Regions from separate parts of the Streptomyces sp. NPDC053665 genome, predicted to be linked through region 2. Evidence: riboswitches for the same ligand, from Rfam matches in the RefSeq annotation. Region 2 holds a riboswitch; each other region holds the start of a gene.
What was found. A riboswitch is a leader RNA that binds a small molecule or an ion and turns the genes downstream of it on or off. The one in region 2 is predicted to bind cyclic di-AMP.
Positions count from the first base shown of each region.

Region 1 (5,356 bases), on a different contig from region 2:
GTCGCGGCCGGAGTGACCGGCTCCGCCATCGCGATCCCGCTCCTCGGGGCCTCCGGTGCCAGCGCTGCGGACGGCGCCACCTGGGACCGGATCGCGGACTGCGAGACCGGCGGGGCCTGGAGCCAGAACAGCGGCAACGGCTACTACGGCGGCCTCGCGCTCTCCCAGGAGGACTGGGAGAGTCACGGCGGTCTCGACTACGCCGCGAGCGCCGATCTGGCCAGCCGTTCGCAGCAGATAGCCGTGGCCGAGAGAATCCTCGCCGAACAGGGGGTCGGCGCCTGGCACACCTGCGGGCTCCTCTCCGGCCTCGAGAAGGGTGCGTCGGGTTCGGGCGATGCGTCCGGCTCGTCCGGCTCGTCCGGTGACTCCGCTCCGACGGACTCGCCCGGACTGCTCGACTCGCTCGGATCCTCCGGGTCCTCCGCCTCGCCCTCCCCGTCCGCATCGTCCCCGTCGTCTTCCCCGTCCGGCTCGGCGTCACCTGACGCTTCGTCGGCATCTCGGGGCGAATCGGATGATTCCGGTACATCGCGCGCCTCTCGCAGTGCCGATCGGGGGTCGGCCGGCTCGCGGTCGGCCACGCCCGAGAGCGAGGCATCCGGCAAGTCCCGCCCGAGCGACGGCTCCTCGGCCGCGGCGGACACCGGTTCCGGCCGGCACCGCGGCCCCAGTGCCGACGAGAGCACCGAGTCCGCGGACGGCGCTGCGAACGGGTCCTCGGGGCGCCACGCCTCGCGCGACGAGAAGGGCTCCGACGAGAAGTCGGAGGGCGCCTACATCGTCGGCGTCGGGGACAGCGCCTGGTCCATCGCCGACTCCCTCCGGATCGACGGGGGATGGGACGAGTTGTACGCCGGGGGCGAGAAGGCCGCCGACAGCGATGCGGAGCCCGTTCTGCCCGGTCAGACGCTTACCGCAGAGGACGAAACGGACGGGAAGTAGCCGTTCGGGCAGTGCGGGAACGGCGGCGGAAGTCGCCCCGAATCGACGCGAGTTCACGCCATGTTTCGCGGCCTATGTCCCGTATAAACGTGGTGAGAGATAGGTCTCAGAAGCCTTGATCGTCTTTGAAATTCCGGCGATCGCCTGTCTACGGTCGTGACCGCTCGCCACCGCGAGCCCCGGCGGCCGCAACGCCGAATCCTGCCAGCGGCCGTACGGGAACAGTCGTCGCGTCAAGCGCCGTAGGCAGGAGCGGGGGACCCAAGGTAGGTGCCCGACCGGCTCGTTGAGCCGGAAGGGCTAGGGGTGGAGCCGCGTCCCGTGAGGGACGTGGCCGGGCAACTCAACCGGCCCGAACCCGACAGCTCACCTCGCAGGCGTCGGTGAGGGGATCCATCCATGCTGTTTTCCGGCAAGGGCAAGCACCGTCGTCCGTCCAAGGCCACTCGCGCCATCGCCGTCGCCGGTGTCGCCTCCGCCGCCGTCGCCGCTCCGCTGATGGCGGCCGGCAACGCCTCCGCCGCCACCGCCTCCGAGTGGGACGCCGTCGCCCAGTGCGAGTCCGGCGGCAACTGGTCCATCAACACCGGCAACGGCTACTACGGCGGTCTGCAGTTCTCCGCCTCCACGTGGGCCGGTTACGGCGGCACGCAGTACGCCTCCACCGCCGACAAGGCCTCGAAGGCGCAGCAGATCGAGATCGCCGAGAAGGTCCTCGCCAGCCAGGGCAAGGGTGCCTGGCCGGTCTGCGGCAAGGGCCTGTCGAGCGCCGGTTACACCGGCGGCGGTTCCACCGACTCCGGCAGCTCCGCCGGCTCCTCGCAGCAGAACCAGCAGAGCCAGCAGAACCAGCAGGGCACCGAGTCCCGCGAGACCGAGCAGCAGCCGGCCTCCCGTTCCGACGAGCGCCCGGCCGCCAAGAAGACCGTCACCACCCCGACCGGCAAGAAGGTCAAGAAGGGCGACGGCGAGTACAAGGTCGTCAAGGGCGACACCCTCAGCTCGATCGCGGCCGAGGAGAAGGTCAAGGGCGGCTGGGAGAAGCTGTTCCGGCTGAACAAGGACATCGTCGAGGACGCCAACCTCATCTACCCGGGCCAGCAGCTGCACCTGAAGTAAGCAGCAGCTCCCACCGCCGCAGGGCGGTCCGCACCGCACACCCGCGGTCCGGCCGCCCGGCGGCCCCGCCCTCGCGGGAGGCCCTCGCCCTGACAGGCGGCCCCCCGCCGCACGGGCGGGACCCCCGTCCCCACGGGCTCCCCGCCCCGGTGCGCGTTCCCCCGTACGCACCGGGGCGGGGTCATGTCCGCCCGGGCTCCGGGGGCCGAGTTTCGGCCCGTTGCGGCGAACCGCCTTTGTTCCGTTCGGAAACAATTTACTCTCGGTTCTGTCCATGGGGTGGGCGACCCGGTGGCCGATCGCCCCGGGCCGGTTAGGCTCATGTCGCGAGCCACCGGGCCCGCACCCCGCCGGGTCCACGCGACCCGCGTCACCGCGTCACATAAGAAGGAGATGCTCGTGCCGTCCATCGACGTCGTCGTAGCCCGGGAAATCCTGGACTCCCGAGGCAACCCCACGGTCGAGGTCGAGGTCGGCCTCGACGACGGCAGCACCGGCCGTGCCGCCGTCCCGTCCGGCGCCTCCACGGGCGCCTTCGAGGCCATCGAGCTCCGCGACGGCGACTCGAACCGCTACCTCGGCAAGGGTGTGGAGAAGGCCGTCCTCGCGGTCATCGAGCAGATCGGCCCGGAGCTGGTCGGTTACGACGCCACCGAGCAGCGCCTGATCGACCAGGCGATGTTCGACCTGGACGCCACCGACAACAAGGGCTCGCTCGGCGCCAACGCCATCCTCGGCGTCTCCCTCGCCGTCGCCCACGCCGCCTCCGAGGCCAGCGACCTGCCGCTGTTCCGCTACCTGGGCGGCCCGAACGCGCACCTGCTGCCGGTGCCGATGATGAACATCCTGAACGGCGGCTCGCACGCCGACTCCAACGTGGACATCCAGGAGTTCATGATCGCGCCGATCGGCGCGGAGTCCTTCTCCGAGGCCCTGCGCTGGGGCGCCGAGGTCTACCACACGCTGAAGAAGGTCCTGAAGGGCAAGGGCCTGGCCACCGGCCTCGGCGACGAGGGCGGCTTCGCCCCGAACCTCGGCTCCAACCGCGAGGCCCTCGACCTCATCCTCGAGGCCATCAAGGAAGCCGGCTACACCCCCGGCGAGCAGATCGCCCTCGCGCTCGACGTGGCCGCCTCCGAGTTCTACAAGGACGGCGTCTACACCTTCGAGGGCAAGGAGCGCTCGGCGGCCGAGATGACCGAGTACTACGCGGAGCTCGTGGACGCGTACCCGCTCGTCTCCATCGAGGACCCGCTGTTCGAGGACGACTGGGAGGGCTGGAAGACCATCACCGCCAAGCTCGGTGACAAGGTCCAGCTCGTCGGCGACGACCTGTTCGTCACCAACCCCGAGCGTCTCGCCCGCGGCATCGAGGAGGGCGCCGCCAACGCCCTGCTGGTGAAGGTGAACCAGATCGGCTCGCTGACCGAGACCCTGGACGCCGTGGAGCTCGCCCAGCGCAACGGCTTCAAGTGCATGATGTCCCACCGCTCCGGCGAGACCGAGGACGTCACCATCGCCGACCTGGCCGTCGCCACCAACTGCGGCCAGATCAAGACCGGCGCCCCGGCCCGCTCCGAGCGCGTCGCCAAGTACAACCAGCTGCTGCGCATCGAGGAGATCCTCGACGACGCCGCGGTCTACGCCGGCCGCAGCGCCTTCCCGCGCTTCAAGGGCTGACGGCGACAGACCCGGCTCGTCGGCAGCAGCGTCGTACGTACGTCCCCGGACTCGGTCCCGTACCGTGTCCGGGGACGTACGCGCGTATGACGGTGGAGCGGGAGGCGGACTGACATGGCCGTGAAGGACCGGGACCGGTTCTCCACCGCGACCAGGATCCGGCTGCTCGGTGAGCAGACCGCGGCCCGGGTCTACCGCTCCCAGACCAGGCGCCAGGCCCGCCGCTCCCGGCTGACCGGCCGGGCGGCGCTGCTCGCGCTGGTGCTGTGCTCGCTGATCGTGGCCCTGGCCTGGCCGATGCGCCAGTACGTCTCCCAGCGCGCCGAGATCGAGGACCTGCAACGCGAGCAGCAGCAGGCGCGCGAGCGCGTCGAGCGGCTGCGCGACGCCAAGGCGCGCTGGCAGGACGACGCGTACGCGGAGCAGCAGATCCGGCAGCGGTTGCACTACGTCATGCCGGGGGAGACGGGGTTCGTCGTCGTCGACCCGGACGCGGCCGAGCAGTCGCGCACCGACCTGGGCGCGGCGGACCGCCCCTGGTACGCCAACGTCTGGGACGGGGTCGACAAGGCAGACGACTCCGACCGCTGAAACGCGCCCCAGTGACCCCGCAGAGAACCCAGAGAAAGACACCCTGAAGACAGTCATGGAAACGCCCCCGCCGACCACCCCGCGCACCGAGCCCACCGACGCGGACGTCGAGGCCTTCAAGCAGCAGCTCGGTCGGCCCCCGCGCGGACTGCGGGCCATCGCGCACCGCTGCCCCTGCGGACAGCCCGACGTCGTGGAGACGGCCCCGCGCCTGCCCGACGGCACGCCCTTCCCGACGCTGTACTACCTGACGTGCCCGAAGGCCAACTCGGCGATCGGCACGCTGGAGGCGAACGGCGTGATGAAGGAGATGACCGAGCGCCTGGCCGCGGACCCGGAGCTGGCGGCGGCGTACCGGGCGGCCCACGAGGACTACGTCCGGCGCCGCGACGAGATCGAGGAGCTGAAGAACTTCCCGAGCGCGGGCGGCATGCCGGACCGCGTGAAGTGCCTGCACGTGCTGGTCGCGCACTCGCTGGCCGCGGGCCCGGGCGTGAACCCGCTGGGCGACGAGGCACTGGCCATGCTGCCGGAGTGGTGGCGCAAGGGGGCCTGCGTGACGCCCGCCGGCCCGCCGAGCGGCGACGGCTGGCAGGTCGACGGCACGGACTCGGGGTACTTCGCCGTCAAGCCGCTCGAGGAGGACGGCCGATGACCCGGGTCGCCGCCGTGGACTGCGGCACGAACTCCATCCGCCTGCTGGTCGCCGACGCGGACCCGGTCACCGGTGAGCTCGCCGACCTCGACCGCCGGATGACGATCGTGCGGCTCGGGCAGGGGGTCGACCGCACCGGCCGGCTCGCCCCCGAGGCGCTGGAGCGGACCTTCGCGGCCTGCCGGGAGTACGCGGGGATCATCGAGGAGCACGGCGCGCAGCGGTTGCGGTTCGTGGCGACCTCGGCCTCCCGGGACGCCGAGAACCGCGACGAGTTCGTGCGCGGCGTCCTGGACATCCTGGGCGTGGAGCCCGAGGTGATCACCGGGGACCAGGAGGCCGAGTTCTCCTTCACCGGCGCCACCA
Region 1 is NZ_JBVJKK010000007.1:81,654-87,009, reverse strand. Features, by position in the region: gene ACZ6ZN_RS26200 (transglycosylase family protein) at 1-945, shown strand, start outside; cyclic di-AMP (ydaO/yuaA leader) riboswitch at 1,174-1,340, shown strand; gene ACZ6ZN_RS26195 (transglycosylase family protein) at 1,345-2,064, shown strand; gene eno (phosphopyruvate hydratase) at 2,464-3,744, shown strand; gene ACZ6ZN_RS26185 (FtsB family cell division protein) at 3,859-4,335, shown strand; gene ACZ6ZN_RS26180 (DUF501 domain-containing protein) at 4,391-4,990, shown strand; gene ACZ6ZN_RS26175 (Ppx/GppA phosphatase family protein) at 4,987-5,356, shown strand, end outside.
Region 1: linked by a shared signal. The riboswitch ahead of ACZ6ZN_RS26195 (transglycosylase family protein) and the one ahead of ACZ6ZN_RS20135 (M23 family metallopeptidase) in region 2 are both predicted to bind cyclic di-AMP.

Region 2 (5,356 bases):
GACGACGACCTCGGAGCGGTTCCCGCGCGCCCGGAGCCACCGGCCGAGGATGGTCTCGGACTCACCGCCCCGGTTGCCGTCGACCCACGCCGAGTAGACGTCGGCGGTGTCGACGAAGTTGCCACCGGCCGCGGTGTAGGCGTCGAGGACGGCGAAGGACCGGTCCTCGTCGGCGGTCCAGCCGAAGACGTTGCCGCCGAGGGCGAGCGGGAAGACCTCGAGGTCGGAGGAGCCGAGCTTGCGCAGAGTCGTCGTAGCAGTCATACCCGGCGTCAACGACCGTACGGAACGGCCCATTCCGGGAGCCGCACAAAACCCGGGCAAACAAACCCGGGCAAACGAACCCGGGCAAACACCCCGGTCACCGAAAACCGGCAGCCCTGACGCCGGGGGGTCGTCGTCAGGGCTGCCGGTGCTTCGACGGGCGCGGTGCGTCTACGGGGTGAGTCCCTTGCCCCGCAGCCACGCCATGGGGTCGATGCCGCTCGCGGAGCCGCTGGAGTGGACTTCGAGGTGGAGGTGGGCGCCGGTGACGTTGCCGGTGGCGCCGACGCGGCCGATGACGTCGCCCGTGCCGACCTTCTGGCCGACGCTGACGCCGATCGACGACTGGTGCGCGTACCAGATCTCGGTGCCGTCATCGAGGGTGAGGACGGTCTTGTAGCCGTAGGAGCCGTTCCAGCCCGCCTCGGTGATGGTGCCGCTGTGGACCGCCTTGATCGGCGTGCCCGTGGGGGCGGCGAAGTCGAGGCCGGTGTGGTAGCCGGAGGACCAGTAGGCGCCGGCCTGGCCGAAGGTGGAGGTGAGGGTGTACGAGGAGGTCGGCAGCGTGTACTGCTTCGCGAGGGCGGCGAGCCGCTCGGCCTCGGCCTTCTTCTCGGCCGCCTCCTCCGCCTTCTTCTTCGCCTCGGCGGCCTTGGCCTTGGCCTCCTTCTCGGCCTTGGCGACGGCCTCCTGGGCCGCCTTCTCGGCGGCGGCCGCGGCGTCCTGGGCGGCCTTGGTGTCGATCTGGTCCTGCTGGTGCTCGACCTGGGCCATGATCCGGGCGCGCAGGGCCTCACCGGCGCCGTCGGTGCCCGGCTCGGCCTCGGCGGTCGTGGTGCCCAGGCTGCTGAGCGGGGTGGCGGAACCTTCGGGGGTGTCGTCGTCCGAGAGGAGGGAACCCACCGAGGGAAGGTCCGGGACGGAGATCGACACCGGCGGCTTGCCGGTCTGGGCGCTGGCCATGCCGCCCGCGCCGACGGCGGCTATGACGCCGACACCGAGGACGGTGGAGCTGCGGGCGAGTCCTCCGCCGCGCTGCTTGGAGACGCGGTGCCGGCCACGGACGGGGCGGATGGACTCCGCGGTGGGGTTCCACTCCTGGAACGGGCCCTCGTCGGTGCGCTGACGGCCGAAGCCGAAGGTCTCGGGGTCGCGCTGGTCCGCCGCGAACGGGGCAGCGGGGGCAGGCCGGTTGGACGCCACGTGGGCGTGCTCCTTTCCTTCCTTCTCGCCTACCGGGTTAGCTGACGGGTTCGGAGCAGGAAGGTCTCCTACGCGCGTATACCTGCCGTGCTGCCACGGCGGCATCCGCCCGATTCACCCCAAGTGGTGGTTCCCCGGTTCCCTCGCGGGATTCGGCGCGTGCGCACGGAGCCGCCTTCTGTGACGGCTGGGACGACCGCGCTGCGTTATCGAACGTTAATGGATGGCGCGGTGCGTATTCCAGCGCTTCCGCTTGATCATTAACCTTTTTCGCGCGGACCAACCTGCCATGACCGGGGTGAATCGGGCGAGTTGACCGCCTCCCGGGCCTCGCACGGTACTTGACGGTGTGTCAGTTGTTATGCGCTGTGAGGCGGTTCACTCACCGTGTGTGACGGCCGGTCGACGGCTGGAGGGAAACGGCCCGGAAGGCCGGAGAGAAAAGGCCCATGAGGCCGGAGGGACGACGCATCGAGGGCCGGAACCCTTTCGGATTCCGGCCCTCGGCCTTCAGTAGCGGGGACAGGATTTGAACCTGCGACCTCTGGGTTATGAGCCCAGCGAGCTACCGAGCTGCTCCACCCCGCGTCGTTGTGTTCACCAGTGTACGCCATCCGCGGGACGCCTCGCGCACACCCCGTACCGGTGCTGCGCTCAGGTCACCAGATGCCGGTTCGGCGCCTTGGCCCGCTCCTCGTGCTCGGACAGGACGACGACCTGCGCTCCCCCGGCGGCCAGGACTCCGCTGCCGTCGGCCCCGGCCACGAAGGTGTCCGGCTCGCGCCAGGCCGTGACGACCCGCCGCACGCCCGCGTCGAGGATCAGCCGGGCGCAGGGTGCCGGGCGCGAGGCGCGGCGGGCGCAGGGTTCGAGGCTGCTGTAGACGGTCGCCCCGGCCAGCCTGGGGTCGGCCGGGTCGAGCTTGGCCAGGGCCGCCTCCTCGGCGTGCACGACCGGGTCGCCGCCCTCGCGTGAGTGGCCGCGGGCCAGTTCGGTGCCGTCGGCCGCGACCACCACCGCCCCGACGCTGAACGCGGTCCCGGAGGGCGGGCAGTGCTCCGCCAGCTCGCAGGCCGCGGCCAGCCAGTGATGGTCGGCGGCGACCGGGAGCGGCCCGGTGCCGGGGGCGGTCGGTTCGTAGCGCATCAGGACGACGTCCTCGATCCGGCGGGTGTCGAGCAGCCGCAGCCGGCCGGGCGGGTAGCCGCCGGGGCCGAAGAGGCGGGGCGCGGCGGGGTCGCCCACGAAGAGCGGGGCGAGGACCAGCTGGATCTCGTCGGCGAGCTCCTGGGTGAGCAGCTGGGTGTGGATCAGGCCGCCGCCCTCGACCATCAGCCGCCGCACGCCCCGCACGTCGTGCAGGTGGGTGAGGAGCCGGCGCCAGTCGAGGCGCGCGCCCAGGGGGACGACGTCGGTGGCGAGGCCGAGGGCGCGGGCGCGCCGCGCGCCCTCGTCGGTGGTGTAGAGGACCTTCTCGCCGCCGGTGTGCCAGAAGTTGGCGTCCGGGTCGAGGTCGCCGGTGCCGCTGACGGTGACCTTGAGGGGGTACTCGGACCGGCCCGCGGCGGCACGGGCGGCGCGGCGCTGCGGGGAGTTGACCAGGAGGCGGGGGTTGTCGGCCCGGATCGTGCCCGCGCCGACCAGGATCGCGTCGACGGACGCGCGCACCTCGTCGACCCGGTCGAAGTCGGCCGGGCTCGACAGGAGCAGGCGTTCGGGTCCGGTGTCGTCCAGGTAGCCGTCGAGGGAGACGGCGGCGGACAGCAGGACGTACGGGTGAGGCATCGACGCTCCGCGGCTGGTCGGAAGGGCGGGACTGGACGGGACGGGCGGGACTGGCACGGGTGGGGCGGGACGGGGCTGGACGGGCAGAGTGGGACGTGGCCAAGTCTTACGCGGTCACCCGGCCGGACGTGGACGGCACCCCCCGCCGCCGGCCGCACCGGCGGAACTCGGCGCCGGCCGAACCGCCGTCCGGCCGGGGACGGCCGTGCAACGGTCTGCTTGCCGCTCGGCTCTTCGGGTACAGCCTTTGCAAGAGGGCGACCTCCACAGCACCCGGAGCTTATGGAAAGTGACCGTTTTGTGACCGGATTCGGCGGGCCCGGTGACCACCGGGCCAGGGGGCCGGGCGAGGGCCCGGAAGCCGTCGCCTCGCAGATCGCCGATGCGGTGGACAGCCTGGCGGCCCTGTGGACGGTCGCGGCCCAGGAGGCGTCCCTGCGGCTGTCCCCGCATCAGTTGCGGGCGCTGCGCGCGGTGCAGACCGCACCCGGACTCAACCTCACCGCCCTGGCGGAGCGGCTGGACATCGGCCTGCCCACCGCCAGCCGCCTCTGCGACCGGCTCGCGGCGGCCGGCCTGCTGGAACGGGCCCCGCACCCGGACACCCGCCGTGAGGTCCAGCTCCGGCTCACCCCGCACGGCCGCAACGTCCTGAGCGACGTCGCCGCTCGCCGCACCCACGCCCTCACCGTCACCGTGGCCGCGATGCGGCCGGCCGAACGGGAGGCACTGAAAAGGGGATTGCGCGCCTTCCTGGCCGCCCAGCACCACACGCCTCCCCGGGCCGGCGAGCCACCGGGCCCGTGAGAAGTCCGGTCCGACGGAACGGCCGGTCCCCCGCCGCCACCCCGGCCCTCACGCCCCGGGCGGGCCCCCCTTCAGCACCGCCACGCACGTGTCGTCACTCACCGGCCGGGCCGCGCTGCCCGAGTCGCGCAGCACCACCGCGGCGACCACCGCCGGGTCGCAGGTCAGGAGCACGTCCTCGGGCGGGCTCCAGCGGCTGGGCAGACCATCGCTGTGCAGCACCAGCATGCTGTCCTCGTGCCACGGCCCGCTCTGCACGGGGACGTCGGCCGGCGCCTGGGCGCCCACGATGCCGGGCCGGGACAGCAGCGGCCGCCACTCCCCGCCGGTGCGCAGCCGGGCGCCGACGTTGCCGATCCCGGCGAAGTCCAGCCGCCCCGCGGACAGATCGGCCTGCGCCACGGCGACGGCAGCCCCCCGGGTGGGGCGCAGAGCCGGGCCCAGACGCCGCAGGATCTCCGGCGGCGGCAGCTCGGCCAGGTCGCGCAGCGCGGTCACCGCCGCGGTGGAGGCCTCGGCGGCCTTCTCCCCGTGGCCGAGCCCGTCGGCGAGCAGCAGGGTCAGCCGGTCCCCGGCGCGGACACGGGCCCAGGCGTCGCCGGAGTGGGCCGCCCGGCCCAGGGGGACGTTGACACCGCCGGCGTGCGGGGGCGGCGCGGACGTCCCCGGGTGCCGCACGGCGATCCCGTGGTCGATCCGGGCCAGTACGACGGTGCCCCGGCCGACGGCGCTGTGCAGGTCGAAGTCGTTCGCGACCCGGCGGCAGGTGCCGAGCCCCGCGCCCAGGGAGGCCGCGACGGTCGTGGAGTAGCCGTCGCGCATCGCGGCGGCCACGTCCGGGATGCCGGGCCCGTGGTCCAGCGAGAGGAGCTGCACACAGGTGCGCGGACGGCCGCCGTCCGTCCGCTCGACGAGGCCGATGAGCACGTGGCCGCCCTCGGCGTGCCGCAGCAGGTTGGTCGCCAGTTCCGTGGCCACCAGGGCGGCGGACGCCGTGCGGTGCGCGGGCAGTCCGGCGCACGCGCTGGCCTCCTCGGCGGCGACCCGGACGTCCCGCACCCGGGTCGAGTCGTCCACGGGCACGTCCCAGACCCTGCTCATCAGGGCTCCGGCCGGGAGGGCGGTACGGCCGTGGCCCAGGCCGTGACGGTGACGGTGGTGCCCTCACCCGGCCGGCTGTCCACCCGGAACTCGTGCACGAGCCGCTTGGCCCCGCTCATGCCCAGGCCCAGCCCGCCGCCGCTGGTGTAGCCGTCGGTCATGGCCAGGTCCAGGTCGCGGATGCCCGGCCCGGTGT
Region 2 is NZ_JBVJKK010000005.1:22,558-27,913, forward strand. Features, by position in the region: gene ACZ6ZN_RS20130 (aldo/keto reductase) at 1-264, opposite strand, end outside; gene ACZ6ZN_RS20135 (M23 family metallopeptidase) at 436-1,467, opposite strand; cyclic di-AMP (ydaO/yuaA leader) riboswitch at 1,480-1,635, opposite strand; tRNA gene ACZ6ZN_RS20140 (tRNA-Met) at 1,982-2,055, opposite strand; gene ACZ6ZN_RS20145 (dihydrofolate reductase family protein) at 2,122-3,252, opposite strand; gene ACZ6ZN_RS20150 (MarR family winged helix-turn-helix transcriptional regulator) at 3,553-4,059, shown strand; gene ACZ6ZN_RS20155 (SpoIIE family protein phosphatase) at 4,108-5,160, opposite strand; gene ACZ6ZN_RS20160 (anti-sigma regulatory factor) at 5,160-5,356, opposite strand, start outside.

Region 3 (5,356 bases), on a different contig from region 2:
GCCGCCGCCGGACTTTTCTCGGCGGTGGTGTCCGACTGCCGCCCCTGGCCCGGGCGGCGGTGGGGAGCCGGTCACCTGGTGAAGGACGGTAGAGGTGCGCGTGCGGCCCTCGTGGCGGGTGTGCGGAACTGTCCCCGGAGGACCGGTGGTGACCGTATGCGACCAAGATCCCGCCTCGGCCTCCCTCGCTTCACTCAGCGTGATGACCGATGCCGGGGATCATGGGCGAACGACCGTGATCGGGTGCTATGGGGCGCATATATGCACCACCGGGCCGATTCCGGGTGGCCGGGCCGGAGCCGGATCGCCGGGCTCGGGATGCCGGGCCGGTGTCGGGCGGCCGGACGGGCCCTGGCTAGGCTCCGGCCTCATGGACGTCCTCATCCACCTCTTCGTCGGCCTGCACATCATCGGCATCGCCTCGCTCCTGGGCGGCTTCCTCACCCAGATGAAGGCGATGGGCGAGGGTACGGCCCGCTTCACGCCCGCGATGCTGCACGGCGCACTGACCATGCTGGTCACCGGCGTGGCCCTGGTCGGCCTCAACCAGGCCGACGACCAGTCCGTGAACAACATCAAGATCGGCGTGAAGCTGGCGCTCCTGGTCGTGATCCTCGGCCTGGTCTACGTGAAGCGCGACGAGGAGCGGGTGGACAAGGGCCTGTTCGGTCTGGTCGGACTGCTCACCACGGCCAACGTCTTCATCGCCGTGCTCTGGACCTGACCCGGGAGGGCCGGGCGCCGGCCCGGGCCGAGGCGGCCGCCCAGACGGTGCAGGCGAGCCACGCGGCCACGGCCGCCCACAGCAGCGCCTGGCCGGCGACGTCCAGCCAGGCGACGTCGAGCGCCGTGGCGACCTCCAGGGTGGCCGTCGCCGTCACGGCCCAGCAGAACACGGTCGCCCAGCGCCGCGCGTCGTAGTGGTGCCGCGGCCAGAACAGCTCGGCGACCAGCAGGGCGACGCAGGCGACCGCGGCGAGCACGAGCAGGGTGACGGCGGTGTTGCGCAGGGCGTCGCCGTCGTCCTCGTTCCACAGGTAGAGGCGGGAGCTGTCGGCGGACAGCAGTTGCGCCCCGGCCAGCGCCGAGACCGCCAGCGCGCCCTCCGCGAACCAGTGGTCGCCGCGCCCCTCCTCCACCTGCCGTGGCTGGAAGCGGAACAGGGCGAAGCCGTACAGCGCGAGCCCCAGCCACAGCAGCACCAGGGCCGCGTGGGCCGGCCAGGCCAGCGACTCGGCCGCGGCCAGGGCCGCCGCCAGCACGGCGAGGCACTGGGTGGCCACACACCGCAGGAACACCGTTCCCCGCCGGCCGCCGACCTCCACGGCCAGCAGCACCGCCCAGACCAGCGCGGACAGGGCCAGCAGCGCCCAGCCCACGGACCGCAGACCCGCGGCGGTGAAACCGGTGCCGAGGAGGGCGGCGGCCGCCGCGGTGGTGAACACCGCCGGCACCTCCGCCCGCCACGCGCCGCGTGCCCGCTGCAGCAGGCTCACGGCCGACACCAGCCACGCCCCGCAGGCCAGGGCCAGCACGACGCGGGAGAGGGTGGCGTGACCCGCGGAGTCGAGACCGACCGACACGGTGCCGGTCGCCAGCGCATACGTCGCCCACCAGGTGGCAAACGGGGAGGGACCGGACATAGCGCCGATGCTAGAGAGCAACGCGCGCCGGAGGTGAGGGGCACGCGCGCGTGCCCCTCAAAAACGTCCGTGTCCGCTCAGGCGGGCCGCACCACGCTGTGGATCGCCGACTCGCCGTCGTAGTAGACCGACTCCTCGCGCACGTACGTGCCCGGCTTCGGCGCGTGGATCATCATGCCGTTGCCGATGTACAGCCCGACGTGCGTGACGTCGTCGTAGAAGAAGACCAGGTCGCCCGGCCGGGCCTGGGACACCGGGACGGTGGTGCCGGCGTCGACCTGGTCGTAGGTCGTGCGCGGGAGGGTGACGCCGGCGGCCTTCCAGGCGGCCTGGGTGAGGCCCGAGCAGTCGTAGGAGCCGGGACCGACGGCACCCCAGACGTACGGCTTGCCGATCTGGGCGCGCGCGAACGCCAGGGCCTTGTCCGCCTTGGTGGCGTACGAGGAGTCCACCGGGGCCGGCGTGGAGGGCGAGCCGGAGTCCTGCGACGGCGAGCCGCTCTCCTGCCGGGGGGCCTCCTCGCGCTGGGTCTGCTCCTGCGCGGTCTGCTGCCGGGCCAGCTCGGCGGCCCGGCGGGCGGCTTCCCGCTGCTTCTCCTGCTCGATGGCCGCGAGCCGCGCCTTCTCCTCGGCGGTCAGCCGCGACATCAGCGCGCGGGCGTCGGCCAGCTTGCGCTGGACGGTCGCCTTGGCCGCCTTCAGGTCGCCCTGGGCGTCGGTGAGCTTCTCCAGGCTCTCGGTGGCCTCCCGGCGCTTCGTCATCGTCTCGGACTGCTGGGTGACGAAGTCGTCGACCGCTTCCTTCTGGCGGCCGGTCATCCGGTCCATCAGCTGGGTCTGGTCGAAGTAGTCCTGCGGGGTGTCCGCGAGCAGGAACGTCGCCGTCTCCGGCGCGGCCGCCCCCGTGCGGTACTGGGCGGAGGCGTAGGAGCCGAGCTTCTCGCGCGCCTCGTTGAGCTTCCCGGCGCGCTGCGCGACGTCGTCGAGGAGGGTGTCGACGCGCTTGCGCTGCTTGGCGGTCTTCTCCTTGGCCCCGTTGTACTTCTCGGTCGCCGACTCGGCCTGGCGGTACAGGTCGTCGACTTTCTTCTCGACTTCTTCGAGGCTGGGCTTGTCGTCGGCCTCGGGGGCGGCGTTGGCCGACTGGGACAGCAGGGCCACGGAGGTGAGGGCCGCCGTTGCCAGGGCGGGGGTCCGTATGCCTGCCACGCGCGAACCGGTGGGACGCGACTTGCGGTGCGACGCCAAGGGAGGCGACTCCTTCCATCGTCCGCCTACCGGGTTAGCTGTCGGGTTCGGGCGGGTGGTTCGGAAGGGTTGCCCTACGGCCTTCTCCGGATCAGGAGGCGGGCCGATTCACCCCGGGGTTCTCGGTTGGGTCCCCGGCTCCGGCTGCCGCTGCGGCACACCGGACTCGGCGGAGGCCGCGCGGCCCGGCGACGTTCGCCGGAAACGGTCGTGCGGCCTGGTCGCACGGTAGCCAACTCGTGTGGCCTCTGTGAAGGTTGATGGGTGATATGCCCGATACATTTTCGTGACCTTCCCGGGGAGCGTTGCTCGGAGTGAACGATCCAGGCGGCTCGGTCCTGATTTGCCCGGGATTGTTGCGGACATAGCGGAACGTGATCATGCGGCGCTGGAGGGTGACATCGCGCCACGGGCCCGGCCGCCCCGCCGGTGCCCGGGGCGATGTCTCCGGGGTGGCGGCGGACTGTCAGTGGGGCGCCCTAGACTCGGAGAGCGATGAGCAGCCTCTTTGACGACAACTTCCTGGCGAGCCTCCAGGCCCAGCGGGGCCCCGCGGACGAGCCCCCGCCGCCCCCCGAGGACGATCACGCTCCGGAGCCGCTTCCGGACGATCTGTTCGGCGGGAAGTTCGACGTGCCGCCGGACCGCGACACCCACTACCGGGACGGCGCCCCCCGCCCGGTGATCGACGCCGCCGCGCTGCTGGAAGGGCTCAACGACAACCAGCGGGCCGCCGTCGTCCACTCCGGCTCCCCGCTGCTCATCGTCGCCGGCGCCGGCTCCGGCAAGACCCGCGTGCTCACCCACCGCATCGCCCACCTGCTGGCCGAGCGGCACGTGCACCCGGGGCAGATCCTCGCGATCACCTTCACCAACAAGGCCGCCGGCGAGATGAAGGAGCGCGTCGAGCAGCTCGTCGGCCCGCGCGCCAACGCCATGTGGGTCATGACCTTCCACAGCGCGTGCGTGCGCATCCTGCGCCGGGAGAGCAAGAAGCTCGGCTTCACCTCCTCCTTCTCGATCTACGACGCCGCCGACTCCAAGCGCCTCATGGCCCTGGTCTGCCGCGACCTGGACCTCGACCCCAAGCGCTTCCCGCCCAAGTCCTTCAGCGCCAAGATCAGCAACCTGAAGAACGAGCTGATCGACGAGGAGGACTTCGCCGCCCAGGCCACCGACGGTTTCGAGAAGACCCTCGCCCAGGCCTACGCCATGTACCAGTCGCGGCTGCGCGAGGCGAACGCCCTCGACTTCGACGACCTGATCATGACGACGGTCAACCTGCTGCGCGCCTTCCCGGACGTCGCCGAGCACTACCGCCGCCGCTTCCGCCACGTCCTGGTCGACGAGTACCAGGACACCAACCACGCCCAGTACGCCCTCGTGCGCGAGCTGGTCGGCACCTCCGAGCACCCGGTCGACGTACCGCCCGAGGCCGAGGTGCCGCCCGCCGAGCTGTGCGTGGTGGGCGACGCCGACCAGTCGATCTACGCCTTCCGCGGCGCGACGATCCGCAACATCCTCCAGTTCGAGGAGGACTACCCGGACGCGACGACGATCCTGCTCGAGCAGAACTACCGCTCCACGCAGACCATCCTGTCCGCGGCCAACGCCGTCATCGAGCGCAACGAGTCCCGCCGCCCCAAGAACCTGTGGACCAACGCGGGCACCGGTGCGCGGATCACCGGCTACGTCGCCGACACCGAGCACGACGAGGCGCAGTTCGTCGCCGACGAGATAGACCGCCTCACCGACGCCGGCGAGGCCAAGGCGGGCGACGTCGCGGTCTTCTACCGCACCAACGCCCAGTCCCGTGTCTTCGAAGAGGTCTTCATCCGCGTCGGCCTGCCCTACAAGGTCGTCGGCGGCGTGCGCTTCTACGAGCGCAAGGAGGTCCGGGACGTCCTGGCCTACCTGCGCGTGCTGTCCAACCCCGAGGACTCGGTGCCGCTGCGCCGGATCCTCAACGTCCCCAAGCGGGGCATCGGCGACCGCGCCGAGGCGATGATCGACGCCCTGTCCCAGCGCGAGAAGATCAGCTTCCCGCAGGCGCTCAAGCGCGTCGACGAGGCGTACGGCATGGCCGCGCGCTCCACCAACGCCGTCAAGCGGTTCAACACGCTGATGGAGGACCTCCGCACGATCGTCGAGTCCGGCGCCGGGCCTGCCACCGTCCTGGAGGCCGTGCTGGAGCGCACCGGCTACCTGGCCGAACTCCAGGCGTCCACCGACCCGCAGGACGAGACCCGGATCGAGAACCTCCAGGAACTCGCCGCCGTCGCCATGGAGTTCGAGCAGGAGCGCGGCGAGGACGCGGAGACCGGCGGCACGCTGTCCGACTTCCTCGAACAGGTCGCCCTGGTCGCCGACTCCGACCAGATCCCCGACGAGGAGGACGGCGACGGCGTCATCACGCTGATGACCCTGCACACCGCCAAGGGCCTGGAGTTCCCGGTCGTCTTCCTC
Region 3 is NZ_JBVJKK010000003.1:296,370-301,725, forward strand. Features, by position in the region: gene ACZ6ZN_RS14335 (hypothetical protein) at 371-724, shown strand; gene ACZ6ZN_RS14340 (SLAC1 family transporter) at 702-1,643, opposite strand; gene ACZ6ZN_RS14345 (C40 family peptidase) at 1,721-2,890, opposite strand; cyclic di-AMP (ydaO/yuaA leader) riboswitch at 2,899-3,072, opposite strand; gene pcrA (DNA helicase PcrA) at 3,386-5,356, shown strand, end outside.
Region 3: linked by a shared signal. The riboswitch ahead of ACZ6ZN_RS14345 (C40 family peptidase) and the one ahead of ACZ6ZN_RS20135 (M23 family metallopeptidase) in region 2 are both predicted to bind cyclic di-AMP.

Region 4 (5,356 bases), on a different contig from region 2:
GCGTGGCCACCACGACGCTCGTGGACGGCGGCGCCCCGAGCCGCTCCGGCTCCTCGCCGGGTGCCGCCGCGCACTCCACCGCCGCCCGGGCCGCCAGCACGGCCTTCGGGTCCGCCCCCTCGGGTACCCGTGCGAGCAGCGTGCCCACGGGCCTGCCGCCCTTGCGCACCAGCACGAACACCTCGCCGGACGTCACCGGCGCACTGCCCGGACCCGGGACGAGCACCGCCTCCTCGGCACCCAGGTCCAGCTCGGCGACCTGCACCGCCCCGACGGCCAGGAACCGCCGTATCTCTACCCGCGCACGTGCCGTACGGGCCATGCGCCCTCCCCCCCACTCGTGTCAGGTACGGCGCAGCCGGGCCGCGCCCTTCAGGGTCCGTGCCGCCAGTGCCGCCAGCCGCGGCCGGGCGCGGACGAAGCCGTGCGCGCGGCGTACCGGCTCACGGCGCAGCCAGTGCAGTGCCGCGCCCGCCCCCGGCCGCAGCACCGCGCCCTCGTACACGGGCAGTTCGCCCGTCTTCAGTGCGTCCTTGTACTCGGCGGCGCCCCGCCCCAGGTCGAGGGTGGTGACGCCCTCGGCCGCCGCCGCCTCGGCCATGCGCAGATGCAGCACCAGACCGGGCGAGAACCTGGCGAACTCCGGGTCGTAGGCCGGGAACCAGCAGGCCAGGACCGAGGCCGAACGCAGTCCGAAGTGCGCCGCGACGGGCCGCTCACCGGCGTACAGCACGGACAGCGTGCCGCTGCACTGCGCGGCCCGGGTCCGGGCCAGCTGCCCGACGAGCCGGGTGATCCACTCCTGTGCGAACCGGTCCCGGCGGCCGGTCCTGCGGTACTGCGCCGACTTCCACTCCATGAGCGTGCGCAGCGCGGCCGGGTCGCGTTCGTCGAACACGAACCGCAGGGCGCCCACCTGCCGGCCCAGCCGGCGCTCCTTGGCCAGGGTCGTCTTGAGGAACTTCGGCGACTGGCCGCGCAGCACCGACTCGTAGGTCTCGTAGCCCTTCTCCACGTCGATGACGAACGTGGCGTGCTCCTCGGCCGCGTGCCCGACGAACAGCCGCTGCCCCGCCTCCAGGTTGTCGAAGGCGAAACTCGACAGCGAGCAGGCCCGCAGCAGTTCGCCCGTCTCCAGTGCCAGACCCGGCCGCAGGACGGCGCCCTGGGCGTCGGAGACACCGAGCCCGATGGCCCGGCCCTGCCCCAACGGGCCCCGCTCGTACGGCAGGAAGCCGACCGGTTCGGCCCCGTCCCGCACCACGGCGACGCGGGCCTGTGGCCTCACCCGGCCGACGGCCTCGGTGAACTCCGGTTCCATGAAGGGGTTGCGCGGCGCCCCCGATGCGGCGCGCAGCGCACGCCAGCGCTCCCGTTCCTCTTCACCGAGCTCCCCGGGCCCGGCCACACGAATGCGTCCACTGCTCAACCCGACCCCCCGATCAAGTCCCCCCTGGACACAGGGAAGGTACCGCCCGGGACGGTCCCTCGGGTAGGTAGCGGAGCAAGTTGTTGCCAACCGGTGCAGAGGCCCTCAACCGGGCAATCGGCGTCCGCCGCGCGATGAAACGAAGGGGCCCGCTGTCCGTATTCTCTGATCATGGCCGCACCCCTCGCGTATTCACTCATCGCCACTGATCTGGACGGGACGTTGCTGCGCGGCGACGACACCCTGTCCGACCGGTCTCTCGCCGTGCTCGCGCGGGTGGCGGACGCCGGCGCCCAGCACCTCGTGGTGACGGGCCGCCCGGCGCCGAGAGTGCGGCCGCTCCTGGACGACCTGCGCTGCACGGGGCTCGCGGTGTGCGGGCAGGGCGCGCAGGTGTACGACGCCGGCGCGGACCGGCTGCTGTGGTCCATCACGCTGGACCGGGAACTCGCGGAGACGGCCCTCGGCAAGATCGAGGCCGAAGTGGGTCAGGTGTACGCGGCGGTCGACCAGGACGGCGTGGACGGCCTGACGCTGATCGAGCCGGGCTACCTCATGCCGCACCCGACCCTGCCCGCCGTGCGGGTCGACCGGCGCGACGACCTGTGGGGCGAGCCGATCAGCAAGGTGCTGCTGCGCCATCCCTACCTGTCGGACGACGAACTGGCGGCGACGGCCCGGTCGGTGGTCGGCTCACTGGCGACGGTGACGATGTCCGGGCCGGGCACGGTGGAGTTGCAGCCGTGCGGGGTGACCAAGGCGACGGGGCTGGCGCTGGCCGCCGAGCACCTGGGGCTGCGGCCCGCGGACACCCTGGCCTTCGGTGACATGCCCAACGACATCCCGATGTTCGACTGGGCCGCCCGCGGGGTGGCGATGGCCAACGCCCATCCCGAGCTGAAGGCGGTGGCCGACGAGGTCACCGCGTCGAACGAGGACGACGGCATCGCCGTCGTCCTCGAGCGACTGCTGGACGAGGCGGCTCAGTACGGGCCGTTGACGTTGTCGATCGAGCCGTAGCGGTCGGCCGCGTAGTTGCAGGCCGCCGTGATGTTGGCGACCGGGTCGTACGGGTCGAAGGGGGTGCCGTCCACGTGGTACGCGGCGAAGGTCGGGTCGATGACCTGGAGCAGGCCCTTGGACGGGGTGCCCGCGACCGCGTTCGAGTCCCAGTTGTTGATCGCCAGGGGGTTGCCGGACGACTCGCGCATGATGTTGCGGTGGATGCCGTCGTAGGAGCCCGGGATCCCCTTCTGCGCCATGATGTCCAGCGCCTCGCGGATCCAGCCGTCCAGGTTGTCCGCGTAGGTCTTCGTCGAGGCCTGGGTGGCCTGGGCGACGCCGCCGGCGGGCTTCGCGGCCGGCTGGGCGGCGGGCTTCGCGGCCGACTCGGCCGGGGCCGGCGACGTGGTCGCCTTCTTCTCCGGGGCGGCGGCCTCGGCGCCCTTCACCTTCAGCTTCAGACCGGGGTGGATCAGCTTCGGGTTGTCGCCGACGGCGGCGCGGTTGTCCTTGTACAGCTGCTTCCAGCCGCCCTGGACGTCGTACGTGTCGGCGATGCGGTAGAGCGTGTCGCCCTTGGTCACGGTGTACGTGAGCGACTTCGCGGGCTGGGCGGCCTGCGGCAGGACGTGCGCGGCGGGCGCGCTCTGCGGCTCGGCGGCGACGGCGTGGGCCGCGCCGAGGAGCGGGAGGGCCAGGGCCGCCCCGCCGGTGCCGGCTGCGACGACACCACGGGTGATCGGGTTCCTTCGGGGGCGACGGTGCGTGCCTCGTCCGGGCATGGCGATGTTCCTCTCCGGCGCCTGCGAGGTGAGCTGTCGGGTTCGGGCCGGGAGGTGCCCGGCCGCGTACGGCACCGTGTGCCGTGCGCGGCTTCACCCCGAGCCGTTCCGCTGTGCGGACCGGCGACTTACCTGGGTCCCCCGCTCCTGCCCTGCGTGAGTGATCGGTTGATGGGTGTCCGGGCGGTGGCAGGATTCGGCGTCCGCCGGACAGGGCCGGAACGTATGCGAGAGCACATGTCGGGAACAAGCACGGGAGTCACATATGACGCTTGTTGACCTTGGTCGACCGGTATGGGGCACCTTGATCCTTTGCGTTCGCCAAGGCTCAACTCGCTTTCCCGGTGCGGCCGTACGTGTCGCCTTCCAAGGTCGGGCGTGAAAGGGTGGGGGTGACCCAACTCACTGATCACGTCTCGTGGAGCAAATTCCGCAAACAAGGATTTGCATACTCAGAAGGGCAAATCCGGCATGAGCCGCTTGCTCCGGGTAAGTCGATAAATGTCTGTTCTTATGACCTGATCGAAAACATCGCGGTCCTGATCGGATACCACCCGGCCTGTAACCATGGGCGCTGGCGGTGATCGAAACGTGACCGGATACGCTGACTCGAGTGAGGGCAGCGACCTATCGACAATCCGCGTAAGCACCGCCAGACACCAGCAGACAGGAGACCCCTCGTGACCGACGTCGGGCCGTTCGGGCTGAGCGTGCGGGACCAGGCTCTGGAAGCCGATGTCCAGGCCGGACTGACGGCTGTCGAGGAAGGCTTGCTCGAGGCCACCAAGAGCGAGGTGCCCTTCATCACGGAGGCCGCCCAGCACCTGGTGCGCGCCGGCGGCAAGCGGTTCAGGCCGCTGCTGGTGATGCTCGCCGCCCAGTTCGGCGACCGGCACGCGCCGGGCATCGTGCCCTCGGCGGTCGTCGTCGAGCTCACCCACCTCGCCACGCTGTACCACGACGACGTGATGGACGAGGCCGCCGTGCGCCGCGGCGTCGAGAGCGCGAACACCCGCTGGGGCAACTCCGTCGCGGTCCTCACCGGCGACTTCCTCTTCGCCCGCGCCTCGCACATCCTGGCCGATCTCGGCCCGGAGGCCGTGCGGGTGCAGGCCGAGGCGTTCGAACGGCTGGTGACCGGGCAGATCCTGGAGACCGCCGGACCGCAGGACGGCCGCGACCCCGTCGAGCACTACCTCGACGTGCTGGGCGGCAAGACCGGCTCCCTGATCGCCGTGTCCTGCCGCTTCGGCGCGATGATGTCCGGCGCCGACGAGACGGTCGTGCACGTGCTGACGCAGTACGGCGAGCGGCTCGGCGTCGCCTTCCAGCTCGCGGACGACGTCCTGGACATCGCCTCCGACTCCCACGAGTCCGGCAAGACCCCCGGCACCGACCTGCGCGAGGGCATCCCCACCCTGCCGGTGCTCCGGCTGCGCGAGCGGGCCGCCCGGCTCGGCCTCGCCGAGGACGTCGCCCTGTGCGAGCTGCTCGACTCCGACCTCACCGATGACGCCCGGCACGCCGAGGCCCTGCGGCTGCTGCGCGCCCACCCGGCGCTGGAGCAGGCCCGCCAGGACACCGTCCGCTACGCCCAGGACGCCCGTTCGGCGCTGGCGCCGCTGCCCGAGTGCGCCGCGAAGACGGCGCTGCTGGAGCTGTGCGACGCCGTGGTGCACCGCGCCGGTTAGCCCCGCCTCCCCCCGACCCCTACGGGTCGGGGGAGAAGCCGCCCCCGCGTGTCATACCCCAGCAGTACGCGGAGTTGAGCCCGCGGTCTGACGTATCCGCCCGGCCGATTTGGTCAGATGGGAACCACGGAAGACACCACTCCTCACCTGTTCGGGTGAGAACGGCGGCTCACGGACGAGTGCGTGGACGACACGGACGGCCGCCGCCGACCATGGAGGTAGGGCACACATGGCACCGTACGCATCCGACGACAGCACGACCGGCGGGGAGGCCGACGAGCGGCAGTCCCGGCGGCGCAAGGCCGCCCGCTACGTCGTCCCGGTCACCGTGATCGGGGTGGCGGCCGCGACGATCGGCCTGGTCCCGGCGCTCGCCGACTCCGGCGACCCCGACCTTCCGGAGATCACCGCCCAGCAGCTCGTCGAGAAGATCGCGAAGTCGGACGTCGAGC
Region 4 is NZ_JBVJKK010000003.1:127,012-132,367, forward strand. Features, by position in the region: gene ACZ6ZN_RS13490 (glycosyltransferase family 2 protein) at 1-322, opposite strand, end outside; gene ACZ6ZN_RS13495 (GNAT family N-acetyltransferase) at 344-1,414, opposite strand; gene ACZ6ZN_RS13500 (HAD family hydrolase) at 1,601-2,449, shown strand; gene ACZ6ZN_RS13505 (transglycosylase SLT domain-containing protein) at 2,413-3,213, opposite strand; cyclic di-AMP (ydaO/yuaA leader) riboswitch at 3,217-3,386, opposite strand; gene ACZ6ZN_RS13510 (polyprenyl synthetase family protein) at 3,894-4,904, shown strand; gene ACZ6ZN_RS13515 (LolA family protein) at 5,134-5,356, shown strand, end outside.
Region 4: linked by a shared signal. The riboswitch ahead of ACZ6ZN_RS13505 (transglycosylase SLT domain-containing protein) and the one ahead of ACZ6ZN_RS20135 (M23 family metallopeptidase) in region 2 are both predicted to bind cyclic di-AMP.